DNA from 2 places in the Burkholderia sp. F1 genome. Region 2 is predicted to be linked to the other one. Evidence: riboswitches for the same ligand, from Rfam matches in the RefSeq annotation. Region 2 holds a riboswitch; the other holds the start of a gene.
What was found. A riboswitch is a leader RNA that binds a small molecule or an ion and turns the genes downstream of it on or off. The one in region 2 is predicted to bind cobalamin.
Positions count from the first base shown of each region.

Region 1: linked by a shared signal. The riboswitch ahead of ACFIMZ_RS15095 (TonB-dependent receptor plug domain-containing protein) and the one ahead of cobG (precorrin-3B synthase) in region 2 are both predicted to bind cobalamin.

Region 1 is NZ_CP172421.1:3,210,459-3,218,401, forward strand. It holds gene ACFIMZ_RS15075 (adenosylcobinamide-GDP ribazoletransferase) at 1-151, opposite strand, end outside; gene cobT (nicotinate-nucleotide--dimethylbenzimidazole phosphoribosyltransferase) at 141-1,196, opposite strand; gene ACFIMZ_RS15085 (ABC transporter ATP-binding protein) at 1,246-2,058, opposite strand; gene ACFIMZ_RS15090 (FecCD family ABC transporter permease) at 2,055-3,068, opposite strand; gene ACFIMZ_RS15095 (TonB-dependent receptor plug domain-containing protein) at 3,111-5,015, opposite strand; cobalamin riboswitch at 5,082-5,335, opposite strand; gene ACFIMZ_RS15100 (ATPase) at 5,491-5,841, shown strand; gene ACFIMZ_RS15105 (cell division protein ZapA) at 5,838-6,152, shown strand; RNA gene ssrS (6S RNA) at 6,241-6,422, shown strand; gene ACFIMZ_RS15115 (EVE domain-containing protein) at 6,492-6,953, shown strand; gene ACFIMZ_RS15120 (SIMPL domain-containing protein) at 7,138-7,878, shown strand.
Region 2 is NZ_CP172421.1:1,900,638-1,908,580, forward strand. It holds gene cobJ (precorrin-3B C(17)-methyltransferase) at 1-747, opposite strand, end outside; gene ACFIMZ_RS09035 (precorrin-2 C(20)-methyltransferase) at 744-1,478, opposite strand; gene ACFIMZ_RS09040 (precorrin-8X methylmutase) at 1,475-2,101, opposite strand; gene cobG (precorrin-3B synthase) at 2,094-3,446, opposite strand; cobalamin riboswitch at 3,551-3,741, opposite strand; gene cbiE (precorrin-6y C5,15-methyltransferase (decarboxylating) subunit CbiE) at 3,831-5,060, shown strand; gene ACFIMZ_RS09055 (cobalt-precorrin-5B (C(1))-methyltransferase) at 5,060-6,175, shown strand; gene ACFIMZ_RS09060 (cobalt-precorrin-6A reductase) at 6,172-6,903, shown strand; gene cobM (precorrin-4 C(11)-methyltransferase) at 6,948-7,676, shown strand; gene ACFIMZ_RS09070 (MFS transporter) at 7,751-7,943, opposite strand, start outside.

The DNA.
Region 1 (7,943 bases), 1.3 Mb from region 2:
CGCCGACCAGCGGGAAGTAGCGCGCGGCCTGATCGAGATCGCCCGCCGCATAGCCGATCGCGCGCGGCACCGGCACGCGCGTGAAATAGCCGAGCGCGACGAAGAAGTAACGCAGCTCGGCGCGCAGGCCGGTCGTCCGGTCAGGCGTCACGATCGTCGACGCCCGCGGATTCGAAGCTCGCCATCTCGCGCATGAACGCCGCCGCCGCGCACACGAGCGGCAGCGCGAGCGCGGCGCCGGTGCCCTCGCCGAGCCGCAGGTCGAGCGCGAGCAGCGGCTTCGCGCCGAAATGCTCGAGCATCCGGCGGTGCCCCGCCTCGTGCGACGCGTGCGAGAACACGCAGTAGTCGCGCACCGCCGGCGCGAGCCGCTCGGCGACCAGCAGCGCGGACGTCGCGATGAAGCCGTCGACGAGGATCGTCATCCGCTCCCTCGCCGCCGCGAGAAACGCGCCCGTCATCATCGCGATCTCGAAGCCGCCGAACGTCGCGAGCACGTCGAGCGGCGTGATCGCATGCGAATGCCGCGCGAGCGCGTGCCCGAGCACCGCGCGCTTGTGCGCGAGCCCCTTGTCGTCGAGGCCGGTGCCGCGCCCGACGCAGGCGTCGATCGGCACGTCGAGCAGGCGGCTCATCAGGCATGCGGCGGACGACGTGTTCGCGATGCCCATCTCGCCGAAGCCGATCACGTTGGTGCCGAGCGCCGCATGATGGCGCACGCGCGCCGCGCCGGCCTCGAGCGCGGCGACGGCCTCGTCGCGCGTCATCGCGGGCTCCTGCGCGAAGTTGCGCGTGCCGCGCGCGATCGGCAGCGCGATCAGCCGGTCGGACGCGGGCAGCGGTGACGCGACGCCCGCGTCGACGATCTCGAGCGTGCTCTGCGCGACGCCCGAGAACGCGTTGATCGCCGCGCCGCCGGCGAGGAAGTTCGCGACCATCTGCGCGGTCACGGCCTGCGGATACGGACTCACGCCTTCGGCCGCGATCCCGTGGTCGGCGGCGAACACGATCGTCACCGGACGCTGCACGAGCGGACGCTCGGTGCGCTGGATCATGCCGAGCTGCAGCGCCAGCGCCTCGAGCTGGCCAAGGCTGCCGGGCGGCTTGGTCTTGTGGTCGATCACATGTTGCAGGCGCGCGCGCAGCGAAGCGTCGAGCGGCGCGATCTCGGGCAGGAAGTCGGTCGGTGTCATCAGGAGTTCACCTCATGGGCGCGGCAACCGCCGCGCGTCGAAAGAAAGGCATTCATCGCCGCTCCGGCCACGCGGGCAGCAGCGCATCGCGGCCGTCCTGGCGGATCAGCACGAGCGGATAGCCGAACGCGTCGCTCGCGCGTTCGGGCGTCAGCACGTCATGCACGAGCCCCGCCCATGCGCGGCCGCGTCCATCAAGCAGCAGCGCGTGCGTCGCGAAGCGCCGCGCGAGATTCAGATCGTGGCACGAAAACAGCACGGTGCGCTGGCCGGCTTCGAGCCACTCGGCCAGCGCGGTCAGGCAGTCGATCTGGTGATGCAGGTCGAGATGCGCAAGCGGCTCGTCGAGCAGCAGCAGCGGCGCGCCTTGGCACAGCGTCGCGGCCAGCGCGACGCGCTGCCGTTCGCCGCCGGACAGCGACAGCACGTCGCGCCCGGCGAACGCCGCCAGGCCGAAGGTCGCCAGCGCATCGCGCGCGGCCGCGCGATCGCCGTCGCGCTCCCAGCCCCAGCCGCCGAGATACGGGAAGCGGCTCAGCAGGACCGTATCGAACACGGTCGCGCTGAACGCGTCGTGCAGTTGCTGCGGCATCAGCGCGCGCCGCTGCGCGAGCTGCGCGGCCGGCCACGCGACGAGCGGCCGGCCATCGGCTTCGACGTGGCCGCCCGATGGCGCGGAGAGGCCCGCGAGCGTCGCGAGCAGCGTCGTCTTGCCGGCGCCGTTCGGCCCCGCGACGCACCAGATCTCGCCGGGCCGGAACGACTGCGTGAAACCGCTCAGCAGCGTGCGCGCGCCGGCCCGCAGCGTCAGGTCGACGGCCGCGTATCCGGCATCGCCGGAACGACGGGATTCGGTCACGCTCATCGCATCGGCCTCCTCAGCAACATCCACAGGAACACCGGCACGCCGATCAGCGCGGTCATCACGCCGACCGGCAGTTGCGCGGGCGCGATCACGGTGCGCGCGAGCAGGTCGGCCGCCATCACGCCGCCGCCGCCCGCGAGCATCACGGCGGGCAGCAGCATGCGCTGGTCGTTGCCGAACGCGAGGCGCAGCGCGTGCGGAACGACGAGCCCGACGAAGCCGATCGTGCCGGCGGTCGTGACCGCGGCCGCGGCGGCCAGCGACGCGACGAGATAGATCCGCACGCGCAGCCGCGCGACCGGCACGCCGAGCGCGAGCGCGGTCGCGTCGCCGCGCAGCAGCACGTTCAGTTGCGGCGCGGCCGGCAGCGCGACGCCCGCGGCGAGCGCGAGCGCGGCCCACGCGAACCACGGCATCGCGGCGCCGTTCAGGTCGCCCGTCAGCCAGAAGATGATGCCGCGCAGCCGCGCATCAGGCGCGAGCGACAGCAGCAGCGTGACGAGCGCGCCCCACCCGGCCGCGATCACGACGCCGGTGAGCAGCAGCCGCGGCGACGCGTCGCGCGCGTCGCCGCGCCACAGCTCGCGACGCGCGAGGCCGAGCACGAGCAGCATCGACACGAGCGCGCCGGCGAACGCCGACGCATCGACGAGCCACCACGCGCCGCCCGCGATCATCGCGACCAGCGCGAAACCGGCCGCGCCACCCGACACGCCGAGCACGTACGGCTCGGCGAGCGGATTGCGCAGCAGCACCTGCAGCAGCGCACCCGCGAGCGCGAGCAGCGCGCCGCACGCGAAGCCGGCGAGCGCGCGCGGCACGCGCAGCGTACGGACGATGTCGGCGAACAGCGCCGTGCCGCCCGACGCGTCGCCGCCGTGCGGCACGAGCGACGCGAGCGCCCGCAGCGGCGAGATCGGCACGCTGCCGATCGTCAGCGACGCGACGAACAGCGCGGCGACCGCGGCCGCGAGCGTGGCCCAGATCGCGGCGGCGCGGGCGGGGCTCATGCGGGGTCCTGTCCCGCGCGCGCGGGCGCGCCGCCCGGCCGCCTACTGCTGCTGCCAGCCGAGCGTGACATAGGCGCCGCGTCGCGGTGTGTTGTAGGCGTAGGCAAGCTCGTAGTCCTTGTCGAAGAAGTTGTCGATGCGCGCGCTGACGTACCACGCCTTCGTGATGTCGTAGCGCGCGGACAGGTTGACGAGCCCGTAGCCGCCGAGCCGCCCGCCGCCCGAATCGTTGCGCGCGCCACTGACGAGCCATTCGCCGCCGACGCGCACGGGACCGAACGCACGGCTCACCGCGGTCGACGCGAAACGCCGCGCGCGGCGGTCCAGGTCCTGATTTTGCGATTCGTCGACCGGGTTCTGCAAGGTGGCCGCGACCCGCACGTCGGTCGCGCCGACATGCCCCTGCCACGATGCTTCGAGCCCCTGCACCTTTGCACGGCCGACATTCTGCGCGACATAGAAGACACTGTTCGCGGCGGGACGATAGTTGATCAGGTTCGAGTAGCGCGTCTGGAACGCGGTGACGCGCACGACGCCGACCGCATCCGATGCATACTGCACCGCGGCCTCGACCGAATGGCTGCGCTCCGGCTGGATCGACGGATTGCCGGCCATCGGGAAATAGAGGTCGTTGAAGCTCGGCGCGCGAAACGCGCTCGAATAGCTCGCGGTGACCTTCCACCGATCGGTGAGATCGAGACCGTAACCGAGATAGTACGAGTTCGCGCCCCCGAAATCCGAATACTGGTCGCGCCGCACGTTCGCCTGGAACTGCTGACGGCCGACGCGCGCCGTGTAGCCGAGCCAGCCGGAATTCACGTGACGCTGCGGCGCCGAATAGACATTCGACGTGAACTGCTGGTCGAGCCGCTCGTAGCCGGCCTGGATCACGTGGTCCGGCACGATCCGGAAATCGTTCTGCCACGTGTACTGGCGGTTGTCGGTATTGAAGTGGTCGGTGTACGCGCCATTCAGTTCCGACTGGCTGCGGTCGTTGCCGATCGCGGCGCTCACGTGCGTCGTCCACCAGGCGAACAGCTTGCCGTTCGCGAATGCGCGCGCCTGCTGCACGCGCGAATACAGGTTGTTCAGGTCGGTCGGCGCGCCGAACGCGTTGTCGTAGCTGTTGTTGCCGTTCGACTGGAAATAGCTGACGCCCGCGTCCCACCGCGCGTCGAAGCGGTGCCGCAGCGACGCGGTGACGCTCTCGTTCAGGTAGCCGTTCGCGTTCGGGTTCGCCTTCGGCCGCTTCGCCGGATCGAGCGCGGAGAACCCATTGTCCTTCTCGCGCGCGACCGACACGCTGAAGGTCGTCCTGCCGTCGCCGTCGAGCCGGCCCGACACGCCCGCCTGCTGCGTCTGCGTACCGTAGCTGCCGAGGCCGACCGCGAAACTGAAACGCGGCGGATGATTGCCGCCGTGCTTCGTGAACACCTGCACGACGCCGCCGATCGCGCCGGAGCCGTACAGTGACGACACGTTGCCGTTCACGACCTCGACGCGCTCGATCTGGTCGAGCGGCAGCTGGCTCAGTTGCGCGGCGCCGAGACTCGCGGAATCGACCCGCACGCCGTCGATCAGCACGAGCGACTGCGTCGATTGCGCGCCGCGCAGGAACAGCGTCGCCGTCGCGCCCGGCCCGCCGTTGCGCACGATCTGCGCGCCCGGCGCGAGCGCGAGCAGCGTCGGCAGGTCGGCGCCGGGATGCGCGGCAATGTCCTGCGCGTCGAACACGGTGGTTTGCGGGATCGCGTCGGCGAGCGCCTGCGGCGCGCGCTGCGCGGTGACGACGACCGGCGCGAGCTGCGCGGCGTCGATGGCATGGCCGGTGAACGTGGCCGCGGGTGCGGCGGGGCCATCGCCGTCGGCCGCAGCCGTCTGCGCGGCGGCGGCGAGCGGCAGCCCGCAAAGCGCGCCGAGCGCCGTGCGAGCGATTGGGGTCAGCATCGAAGAAAGTCCTGTGAACCGCAGCGCGCCCCGCTTCCCCGCAGGCCGCGCGTCACGAAGCCCGCGCACGGGCTCCCCGCCTCGGCCGGTATCCGGGCTGGCGGCGTTCCGGCTCGCCTTCCCGCGCGAGACATGCGCAGTGGCCTGCGCCCGCGTGCGAACCGCACACGCCGAGCGCACCCGAGCCGGCCTGCATCGTCCGATGCGGCCGCTTACCGTTGCGGGGGCAGCGCAGGTTGGCGGCTCCTGGCGGAGCCCGCGCCCTGCTTCCCGTTTAACCGCGCGTCGCACGCGCGAGCACCGAGGCGGCGCCAAGTTTAGGAGCGGGCAGCGAGAGCGTCAAGAAAGCGGTCCGCGCGATGCGCGACCGACATATTCGCGGCAAGAAGCGGGGGTGTTACGACTGGAAACGTTACATATGTCGGAATGTGCGTTATTCCGCGCTAAAATGCTGGGTCTTTAGAGGACGCAGCAGATGCTCAACGAACTCGAAACCTTATCTCAAAATATTGGCCGACTGATTGCGCTGAACCAGCGCTATCACTCGGAACGGCTCGCGCTCGAGGAGCAGGTCGCGCAACTGCGCGCGGAAGCGGACACGGTGCGTAGCGAGCTCACGCAGCTGCGCGAGGAACGCAACGCGCTCGCGGAGGAACGCGACACGCTGTCGGCGAAGATCGACGACGCGCAGGTCAAGCTGAACGCGATTCTCGAGAAGCTGCCGCGCACGAAGAGCGCGGCGGAAGCCGACAACCAGCTCGACCTGCTGGATGCGCAGTCGCGCACCGATAGCGACGACGCAGCCAGCCACGGAGAACATGCATGAGCACCAAGCAGATCGAAGTCTCGATTCTCGGCCAGGCCTACCGGCTCGCCTGTTCGGCCGAGACCGAAGCCGCGCTGCTGGAAGCCGTCGCGCGCGTCGACGCGGAAATGACGAAGATCCGCTCGAACAGCTCGGTGCGCGGCACCGACCGCATCGCCGTGATGGCGGCGCTGTCGCTCGCGTCGGAACTGCTGCGGCTGCAGCAGAGCGTGCGTCACGGTGAAGCATTTCCCGCGGAAGAAATCCGGCGTACAATGCGCCAGATGAATGAACAGCTCGGTGCGGTGCTCGCACAGCACGAGACGCAGTAACCCGAATCGATGCGTCGATTTCCCTTGATCTCCACGGGCAACGGTGGTCAAATTGGACGCAGAGATTCACAGTTTCACAGTTTTGTCAGCTTCCCTGCCTGGTTCGCCAAGGTCATATATTCCTTGAACCAATGCCATGTGCACGGTTGCGGAAATTTGTAGCACGGGCGCGCGCGTCACTCTGTCTGATGTACCCGAAGTGCTGCTAACTGCGACCAATTCTGAACCCCAGGTTCAGGATGCCGGCCTAGCGGCCAAGGCGGGGGCCTATCCAACGGCATCGGGTGATCCCGATGCCGTTTCCTTTTCCAGGGTCTGTTTCTGCATCGATCACGATCCATGCAATACTGGCTGATGAAGTCCGAACCGGACGAAGCGAGCATCGACGATCTCGCTCACGCGCCGCAGCGCACGCTGCCGTGGACCGGCGTGCGCAACTATCAGGCGCGCAATTTCATGCGCGACACGATGCAGATCGGCGACGGCGTGCTGTTCTATCACTCGAGCTGCCCCGAGCCCGGCATCGCGGGCCTCGCCGAAGTGTCGTCGACGCCCTACCCCGATCCCACGCAGTTCGATCCGAAGAGCCCCTATTACGATCCGAAGTCGACGCAGGAAACGCCGCGCTGGCTGCTCGTTGACGTGCGCTTCGTGAAGAAGGCGGCGCTCGTGCCGCTCGCCGCGCTGCGCGAATACGACGAGCTCGCCGACATGCGCGTGCTCGCCAAAGGCAACCGGCTGTCGATCACGCCCGTCACGCGTGCCGAATGGCGCTTCATCACCGAACGGCTGATGAAGTGAGCGCGAACGGGCGAACGTCAAATTTGGTCAACGCACGACCGCCCGTCCGGAACTCGCGGCGCGGTCGCGCAGCCTAAGCAACCGCTGCCGGCCAATCGGGCCGGCTGTCGTTTTTTCGTCGCGCGGCCCGCCCGCGTCGCGCACGCGCGATCCGCGTGCGCGCCCTCGCACAAGGAGTCCAACAATGACCAAGAAATCCGCACTCGCGCTGTCGCTCGTTCTCGCCGCCGCCGTTCCCGTCGCGCTGACGCTCGCGTCGCCCGCGGCGCGCGCGCAGGCCGTCAACCCGCACTTTCCGGAGCCGTCGGGCGTGCTGTCGCTGTCGTCGCAGGCCAGCGCCGAGGTGCCGCAGGACATCATCCACATCACGCTGTTCTACGAGCAGCAGGCAAAGGACCCGGGCAGCCTGACGTCCGCGCTGAACCAGCGCGCCGACGCCGCGCTCGCGCAGGCGAAGGGCGTGCCGGGCGTCACTGCGCACACGGGCGCGTTCTCAGTCTATCCGAGCACTGACCGCGACGGCAGGATCTCCGCATGGCGCGGCCGCACCGAGGTCGTGCTCGAATCGCGCGATTTCGCCGCAGCGTCGAAGCTCGCGGGCCAGTTGTCGAACCTGATGCAGGTCGCGAACGTCGAGTTCTCGCTGTCGCCGGAAGCGCAGCGCGCGGCCGAGCAGAAGCTCACGACCGAAGCGATCAAGTCGTTCCGCGTGCGCGCGGACGAAGCCGCGAAGGCGTTCGGCTACAACAACTATTCGATTCGCGACGTCAACGTCGGCAGCGGCCGCAACGTGCAGCCGTATCCGCGCATGATGGCGATGGCGGCAGCACCGATGGACAGCGCGAAGATGAGCGCGCCGATCGCGGTCGAAGGCGGCAAGGCGACCGTGTCGGTCACGGTCAACGGCTCGGTGCAGATGAAGTAACGCAAGACGCTCGAGCACATCGGATGCGAAAACGCCGGCCCAGTGGCCGGCGTTTTTCGTTGGTG
Region 2 (7,943 bases):
TGCCGCCGGCGCGACGAGCGCAGCCAGCGCTTGCGGCGCGAGGCCCCGTGCGTCGAGCAACGCGCCGATGCGCGCGTCGAGCGGGATGTCCGATGCGGCCGGACGCGCGCCGATGCCGATCACCACGCTGCGCGGATGGATCACGAGCTCGTCGCGCGCGCCGCGCCATGCAAGCGGCGTGACGCGGATCGCATGCGCGGCCGCGTCGTCGCGCGGCAGCGCGACGTCGTCGAGCCACGGCGCGGCGCCGTCGATGCGCGTCGCGGCGCCCGAGAGCAGGTCGGACACGAAGCGCTTGCCTTGCGCGAGATCCGCGAGCGCGTAGCCGTCGGGCGGATTGAGCACGCACGCGCCGAAGCGCAGCTCGCCGCTCGTCGTGATCGCGGGCGCGACGCCGAGCCAGTCGGCCAGCTCGCGCGCGATCAGGTTCACGCCGGTCAGGCCGCCGAGCAGCGGCACGACGGCCGAGCCGTCTTCCGCGACCGCCAGCACCGGCGGCTCGACGCCCTTGTCGGCGAGCGCTGGCGCGATGCAGCGGATCACGATGCCGGCCGCGCACAGCGCGACGATCGGCAGGCCGCGCGCATACAGTTCGCGCAGATGCGCGCCGAGCTCGTCGAACGGCACGTCGGCGGCGACGCGCGACGCGAGGCCGTGCACCTGCGCGCCCGGATAGCGGGCCTGGATGCGCCGCGCGGTGTCGAGCGCGCCGGCGCCGAGCACCACGATCGCGGGCGGGGTCGTCATCCTTGCCATTTTTCCCCCGGCACGACGAGCAGCGAAAAATACGGCGACGCCATCGGATCGACGGCGTCGAGCGGCACGATGCGCTGGTTCGCCATCGTCGCGCGCTCGACGTACAGCGCGCGCTTCGCGAGGCCGAGTTCGTCGAGCACGCGCCGCACCTTGTCGAAGTTGCGGCCGAGCTTCATGATCACCGCCGCGTCGGCCTGCGCGAGCCGCGTGCGCAGCTCGTCCTCCGGCAGCACGCCGGACAGCACCGACAGGCTCTGGTTGCGATACACGAGCGGCTGGCCGAGCACGGCCGTGCCGCCGAGCATCGAGCACACGCCGGGCACGACCTCGGTGTCGTAGCGCGGCGCGAGGCGGTCGTGCAGGTACATGTACGAGCCGTAGAAGAACGGATCGCCTTCGCAGATCACCGCGACGTCGCGGCCCGCGTCGAGATGCGCGGCAACGACGTCGGCGGCCGTGTCGTAGAAATCGGCGATCACGGTTTCGTAGCAGAGCGGCGGCGGCAGCGCTTCGGTCGTCACCGGGTAGACGAGCGGCAGCTGCATCTGCGCGTCGCGCAGATGCGCTTCGACGATGCCGAACGCATTGCCTTTCTTGCCCTTCGCGACGAAATACGCGACCACCGGCGCGGCCTGCAGCAGGCGCACCGCCTTCAGCGTCATCAGTTCGGGGTCGCCCGGGCCGACGCCGAGGCCGAACAGGCGTCCGCGCGCGGCCGTCATTCGACCTCCGTCGCGAGCGCGTTGACTGCGGCGGCCGCCATCGCGCTGCCGCCGCGCCTGCCGAGCAGCGCGACGTACGGCACGCAGCGGCTGTCGGCGGCGAGCAGCGCCTTCGATTCGGCCGCGCCGATGAAGCCGACCGGGAAGCCGAGAATCAGCGCGGGACGCGGCGCGCCCGCGTCGAGCATGTCGAGCAGATGGAACAGCGCGGTCGGCGCGTTGCCGATCACGACGACGCTGCCCGCGAGGTGCGGGCGCCACAGTTCGAGCGCCGCGGCCGAGCGCGTATTGCCGAGCTGCCGCGCGAGGTCGGGAACGCCGGGCTCGCCGAGCGTGCAGAGCACGCGATTGCCGGCCGGCAGCCGTGCGCGCGTGATGCCTTCCGCGACCATCTTCGCGTCGCAGAGGATCGGCGCGCCGGCAGCCAGCGCCGCGCGGCCCGCCGCGCCCGCGCCGGGGGAGAAGCGCAGATCGTCGACGACGTCGACCATCCCGCACGCGTGGATCACGCGCACCGCGAGTTTCTCGAGGTCGGCCGGGATGCGCGACAAGTCGGCCTCGGCGCGGATCGTCGCGAACGACTGGCGGTAGATTTCCTGCCCGTCGCGTATGTAGTCAAGCATCGGTGGTGTCCTGGCTTTGCCGCGGGTTGCCCAGTCGGGCCGCGGCTTGGTCGATCGTCAAGTGGCGCGCGAGCGGGGCGCCGAGGCCCGCTGCGTCGTCGCGCCGGTAAAGGTCGTAGCGCGCCGGCGCGACCGCGACGAGCGTGTGCGCCGCCGGGTGCGGCAGCGCGCAGTGGCGCTCGCAGCCGGTCAGGTGCGCGTCGAGCGCATGGCCGACGCGCGCGGCGAGCGCGAGCGCGTCGTGCTTCGTGTCGGCGCGGGCTTTCGCGCAGCCGGCGCTGCCCGCGCAGGCGACGAGCTGCGCGAGCGGATGCGTCGGCTCGCACACGAGGCCGAGCGCGGCGAGCGCGTCGCGCAGCGCGGGCGCGTCGGCGGCGGCGACGCCGTGGACGAACACGCCTTGCCACGGCGTCATCGACAGCGTGCCGTCGCCGTGGGTGTCCGCGAGCGCGGCCAGCTGGTCGAGGCGCTCGGCGTCGAGACGGCCGAGCGCGAATTGCGCGCCGAAACTGCAGCGCGCGGCGTCGCGCAACGCTCGCGCGCCGAAGCGCAGCGCGGGCGCGGACGGCGTGCGCCGCCATGCGGCGAGCGCGGGATCGGCGGCAAGCGGGAACGGCAGATAAGCCTGCGCGCGTTCGAGCAGCGCGCGTTCGCCGTGCGTCGCGAGCAGCGCGCGCATGCGCGTCGCGTCGGCCGGCGCGAGATCGAGGAACGCGAGCATCAGTGCGCGCACGAGCGCAACGGCGTCGCCGGGCGCGACGTCGGCGCACGCAGGTGCATCGTCGGGGGCGACGGGCGGACAGCCGGCCAGCCCGGCCGCGACGCGCACGGCGCCGTCGCCGCGCCGCCACGCGGACAGCCAGATGTCGTGCGGATGATCGAGCGCCGCGACGGCCTCGCCGCCGTCGAGCTGGATCGAGAATTTCGGCGACAGCTCGAACCGGCGCGGCTCGCGCGCGAGCATGCCGAAGATCGGCGCGGCGAGCGCCGCGCTGTCGATGAGCGCGGCGGGGTCGCGTCCCGCGAGCGGGCTCAGCATCAGATTGCGGACGTCGTCGCTGGCGGCCAGCGCGGCGGCGTCGCCGTCGGCGTCGACGAGCGGGCCGAGGCCGGCGCCGAGCAGCGCGGCGGTCAGCGCGGCCGCTTCGCCGTCGCGGATGCCGCGCAATTGCAGGTTCGCGCGATTGGTCGCCTCGATCACGCCCGAGCCGTGCGCGCGGGCGACGGCGGCGATCGCGCGTGCCTGCCGCGCGTCGACGCGGCCGCCCGGCAGCTTGATCCGGCACAGGCCGCCGTCGGCGGCCGCGACGACGCGCACGAGCCCCGGGCAGGCCGATGGGCGCACGACGGGTAAAGCAGACGGAACGGGGACGGAATTCAACGGGGCACCGAGGCAGTGTCGCGCCGCGGCCAACGCATCGGTACACCCCGCCCGATGCCGGCTGGCACGCACGCACTTTCAAGCCGGCAGGTCTCCTGGCTGACAGGTCGACGCCCGCTCCAGGCCTTCCCGGACAAGCCAGTGGCGCGAGATGGAGGCGGGCTCGCTGCTTACAGTTGCGGGGGCAGCCACAGCGGCGCGGCATGCGCCCTGTGTTCCCTCTTCGGCCCCGAGGGGCACCGGCGAACGAACGCTGTATTATGCCTTTTTTCGCAACGCAGACATACGCACGGCGGCCCGCGGGCCGCCTGCCGCAACATGACGGAATCGAACGATGGGGAAGGGTGCATGACGGCGTGGCTGACGGTGGTGGGCATCGGCGACGACGGTTACACGGGGCTCGGGCGCGCCGCGCGCCGCGCGCTGCTCGACGCGACGCTCGTGGTCGGCGCGCCACGGCACCTCGACATGCTGCCCGCGCGGCTCGCGGCCGCGCGCGAGGCATGGCCGTCGCCGTTCGACCTCGCGGGCGTGCTCGCGCGCCGCGGGTCGCCCGTCTGCGTGCTCGCGAGCGGCGACCCGATGCTGTTCGGCGTCGGCGCGACGCTCGCCCGTCAGCTTGCGCCCGGCGAATGGCGCGTGCTGCCCGCGCCGTCGTCGCTGTCGCTGGCCGCGGCCCGTCTCGGCTGGGCGTTGCAGGACGTCGGCGCGGTGTCGCTGGTCGGCCGGCCGCTCGCGACGCTCGCCCGCCATCTGCTGCCGGGGCGGCGCCTGTTCGTGCTGAGCGCGGACGGCCGCACGCCCGCCGTCGTCGCGGCCGAGCTGAGCGCGCGCGGCTTCGGGCCGACCCGCATCAGCGTGTTCGAACATCTCGGCGGCCCGCTCGAGCGGCGCATCGACGCGCTCGCGCACGACTGGGCGGTCGACGAGACCGCGGCGCTGAATCTCGTCGCGCTCGACTGCCGCGCGGCGCCCGACGCACCGCGCCGCGCGCTGACACCCGGCCTGCCGGACGACGCGTACGGCCACGACGGGCAACTGACCAAGCGCGACATGCGCGCGCTGACGCTCGCGCGGCTCGCGCCCGCGCCGGACGAACTGCTGTGGGACGTCGGCGCAGGCTGCGGGTCGATCGGCATCGAATGGATGCGCGCGCACCCGTCGTGCCAGGCGATCGCGATCGAATCGCACGTGGAGCGGCAGCGCTTCATCGAACACAATCGCGACGCGCTCGGCGTGCCGGGCCTGCAACTCGTCGCGGGGCGCGCGCCCGATGCGCTCGCGGGGCTCGCCGCGCCCGACGCCATCTTCATCGGCGGCGGCGCGACCGTGCCGGGCGTGCTCGACGCCTGCTGGTCGGCGCTGAAGCCGGGCGGCCGGCTCGTCGCGAACGCGGTGACGCTGCAGGGCGAGATCGCGCTGGCCGCCTGGCGCGACGCGCACGGCGGCACGCTCACGCGCGTGGCGCTCGCGCACGCGGAGCCGCTCGGCCGCTTCGACACCTGGCGGCAGCCGTTGCCCGTCACGCTGTACGACGTGTGCAAGCCGGCGCAGACCCGCGCGACGACGGCGGCGTGATGCGCGACGAAACCCCCGAACAAGCCGCGCCGCTGCGCTTTGGCTACACGACCGGCAGCTGCGCGACCGCGACGTCGCTGGCCGCCGCGCGGCTGCTGCTGACCGGCGACGCGGGCGACGCGGTCGAGATCGTGCTGCCGAAGGGGCAGCGCGTCGTGATGCGCCTCGAATTCTGTCGGCTAATTAATGACGGGAACGAGGGGAGCGACGGGACCGACGGCGCGGAGGCAGGCACGATCAAGGACGCCGGCGACGATCCGGACGTCACGCACGGCGCGCTGGTGTTCGCGCGCGTCGCGCTCGCGGCGGCGCCCGGCGTGCGCTTCCATGCGGGGCCGGGCGTCGGCACCGTCACGCGCGCGGGGCTCACGCTGCCGGTCGGCGAGCCGGCGATCAATCCCGTGCCGCGCCAGATGATGACGACGCACCTGAACGCACTCGCGGCCGAACACGGCCATGCGGGCGGCTTCGACGTGACGATCGGCGTCGAGGGCGGCGAGGCGCTGGCGCTGAAGACGATGAACCCGCGCCTCGGCATCGTCGGCGGGCTGTCGATCCTCGGCACGACCGGGATCGTGCGGCCGTTCTCGTGCTCCGCGTACATCGCGTCGATCCATCAGGGCATCGACGTCGCGCGCGCGAACGGCGTCGCGCACATTGCAGCGTGCACCGGCAACGCGAGCGAGGACGCGATGCGCGCGCACTACCATCTGCCGGACATGGCGCTGATCGAGATGGGTGATTTCGCGGGCGCGGTGCTGAAGCATCTGCGGCGTGCGCCGGTCGCGCGGCTGTCGATGTGCGGCGGCTTCGGCAAGCTCAGCAAGCTGGCGGCCGGCCATCTCGACCTGCACAGCCGCCATTCGAGCATCGACCTGCCGCTGCTCGCGCAATGGGCCGCGCAAGCGGGCGCGAGCGACGCGCTGCAGGCCGCGATGCGCGCCGCGAACACGAGCCAGGAAGCGTTGAAGCTCGCGCAGGCGGACGGCGTGCCGCTCGGCGATATCGTCTGCGCGCACGCGCTCGCCGTCGCGCGCGACATCGTGCCCGGGTCGGTCGCGGTCGAGATGTTCGCGATCGACCGGCAGGGCCGTTTCGTCGGGTGCGCGCGATGAGCCCGCGCATCCTGCTGCTCGGCGGCACCGGCGACGCGTTGAAGATCGCGCGCGCGCTCGGCCCGCGCCACGTGTACAGTCTCGCGGGGCTCGGCAAGGTGCCCGGTGATCTCGCGTGCGAGGTGCGCGTCGGCGGCTTCGGCGGCGCCGCGGGGCTGGCCGCGTACCTGCGCGAAGCCGGCATCGGCCTCGTGATCGACGCGACCCATCCCTATGCCGCGCGGATCAGCGCGAACGCGGCCGCCGCCGCGCGCGACGCGGGCGTGCCGGTCTGGGCGCTGCGCCGTGCGCCGTGGCAGCCGCAGCCGGGCGACGACTGGCGGATGGTCGACGACTGGGCCGGCATCGAGGCCGCGCTGGCGCCGTTTCGCCGGCCGCTGTTCACGCTCGGCCGCGAGCCGCTCGCGCATCTCGACGAGATTCCCGTGCACCAGTTCTGGCTCGTGCGCTGCCTCGAATCGCATCCGGGCAACGCGCGCGCGCAGATCGTCGCCGCGCGCGGGCCGTTTACGCTCGACGGCGAGCGCGCGCTGTTCGCGCTCGCGGGCATCGACGTCGTCGTCAGCAAGAACAGCGGCGGCGCGGCGACCGAGGCGAAGCTCGACGTCGCGCGCGAACGCCGGCTGCCGGTCGTGATGCTGCGCCGGCCGCCGCTGCCCGACGCCGACCGCGCCTTCGACTCGGCGGCCGCGCTGCTCGACGCGCTCGATCCGGCCGCGCGCGCGTGACGCCGGATGGCGGGTCGTCCCCATGAACTGACGGAGTGTTATCGATGACGGTGTATTTCATCGGCGCGGGTCCCGGCGACCCGGAGCTGATCACGGTGAAGGGCCAGCGCCTTGTGCGTACGTGCCCGGTGATCCTGTATGCGGGGTCGCTCGTGCCCGCGGCGGTGCTCGACGGGCATCGCGCGGAGCAGGTCGTCAACACGGCGGAGCTCGACCTCGATGCGATCGTCGCGCTGCTCGCCGACGCTCACGCGAAAGGGCAGGACGTCGCGCGCGTGCACTCGGGCGACCCGTCGCTGTACGGCGCGATCGGCGAGCAGATCCGCCGATTGAAGGCGCTCGGGATTCCGTATGAAATCGTGCCGGGCGTGACGGCCGCCGCCGCGTGCGCGGCGACGCTCGGCTGCGAGCTGACGCTGCCGGGCATCGCGCAGACGGTGATCCTCACGCGCTTCGCGGGCAAGACGACGATGCCCGAAGGCGAGTCGCTCGGCTCGCTGGCCGCGCATCGCGCGACGCTCGCGGTCCATCTCGGCGTGCGGCATCTCGCGCGCATCGTCGACGAGGTGCTGCCGCATTACGGGCCGGATTGCCCGGTTGCGGTGATCTACCGCGCGAGCTGGCCGGACGAGGAACGCGTGACGGGCACGCTCGCGGATATCGTCGCGAAGGTGCAGGGCACGCGCATCGAACGCACGGCGCTGATTCTCATCGGCCGCGTGCTCGATGCGCAAGGGTTCGCCGATTCGACGCTGTACGCGAGCGCGGACTGACGCCGCTTTCCGTTGCTACCCGCCGCTGATCGGCCGCGGCCGGCTCGCGCCGGCCGCCGCTCCCGTGCCTGCGCTCACGCGCGCGCGACGCGCGGCGCAACGTGCGGCGCGAAGCCGGCCGCCAGCGCGCACAGCACGACGCACAGGCATGCCATCGCGACCCACGCGGGCGTCAGGTCCGCGAGATGCTGGCGCACGATGCCGGCCGCGAACGGGAACAGCCCCGCGATCAGGTAGCCGATGCCCTGCACGAAACCGGTCAGCGAC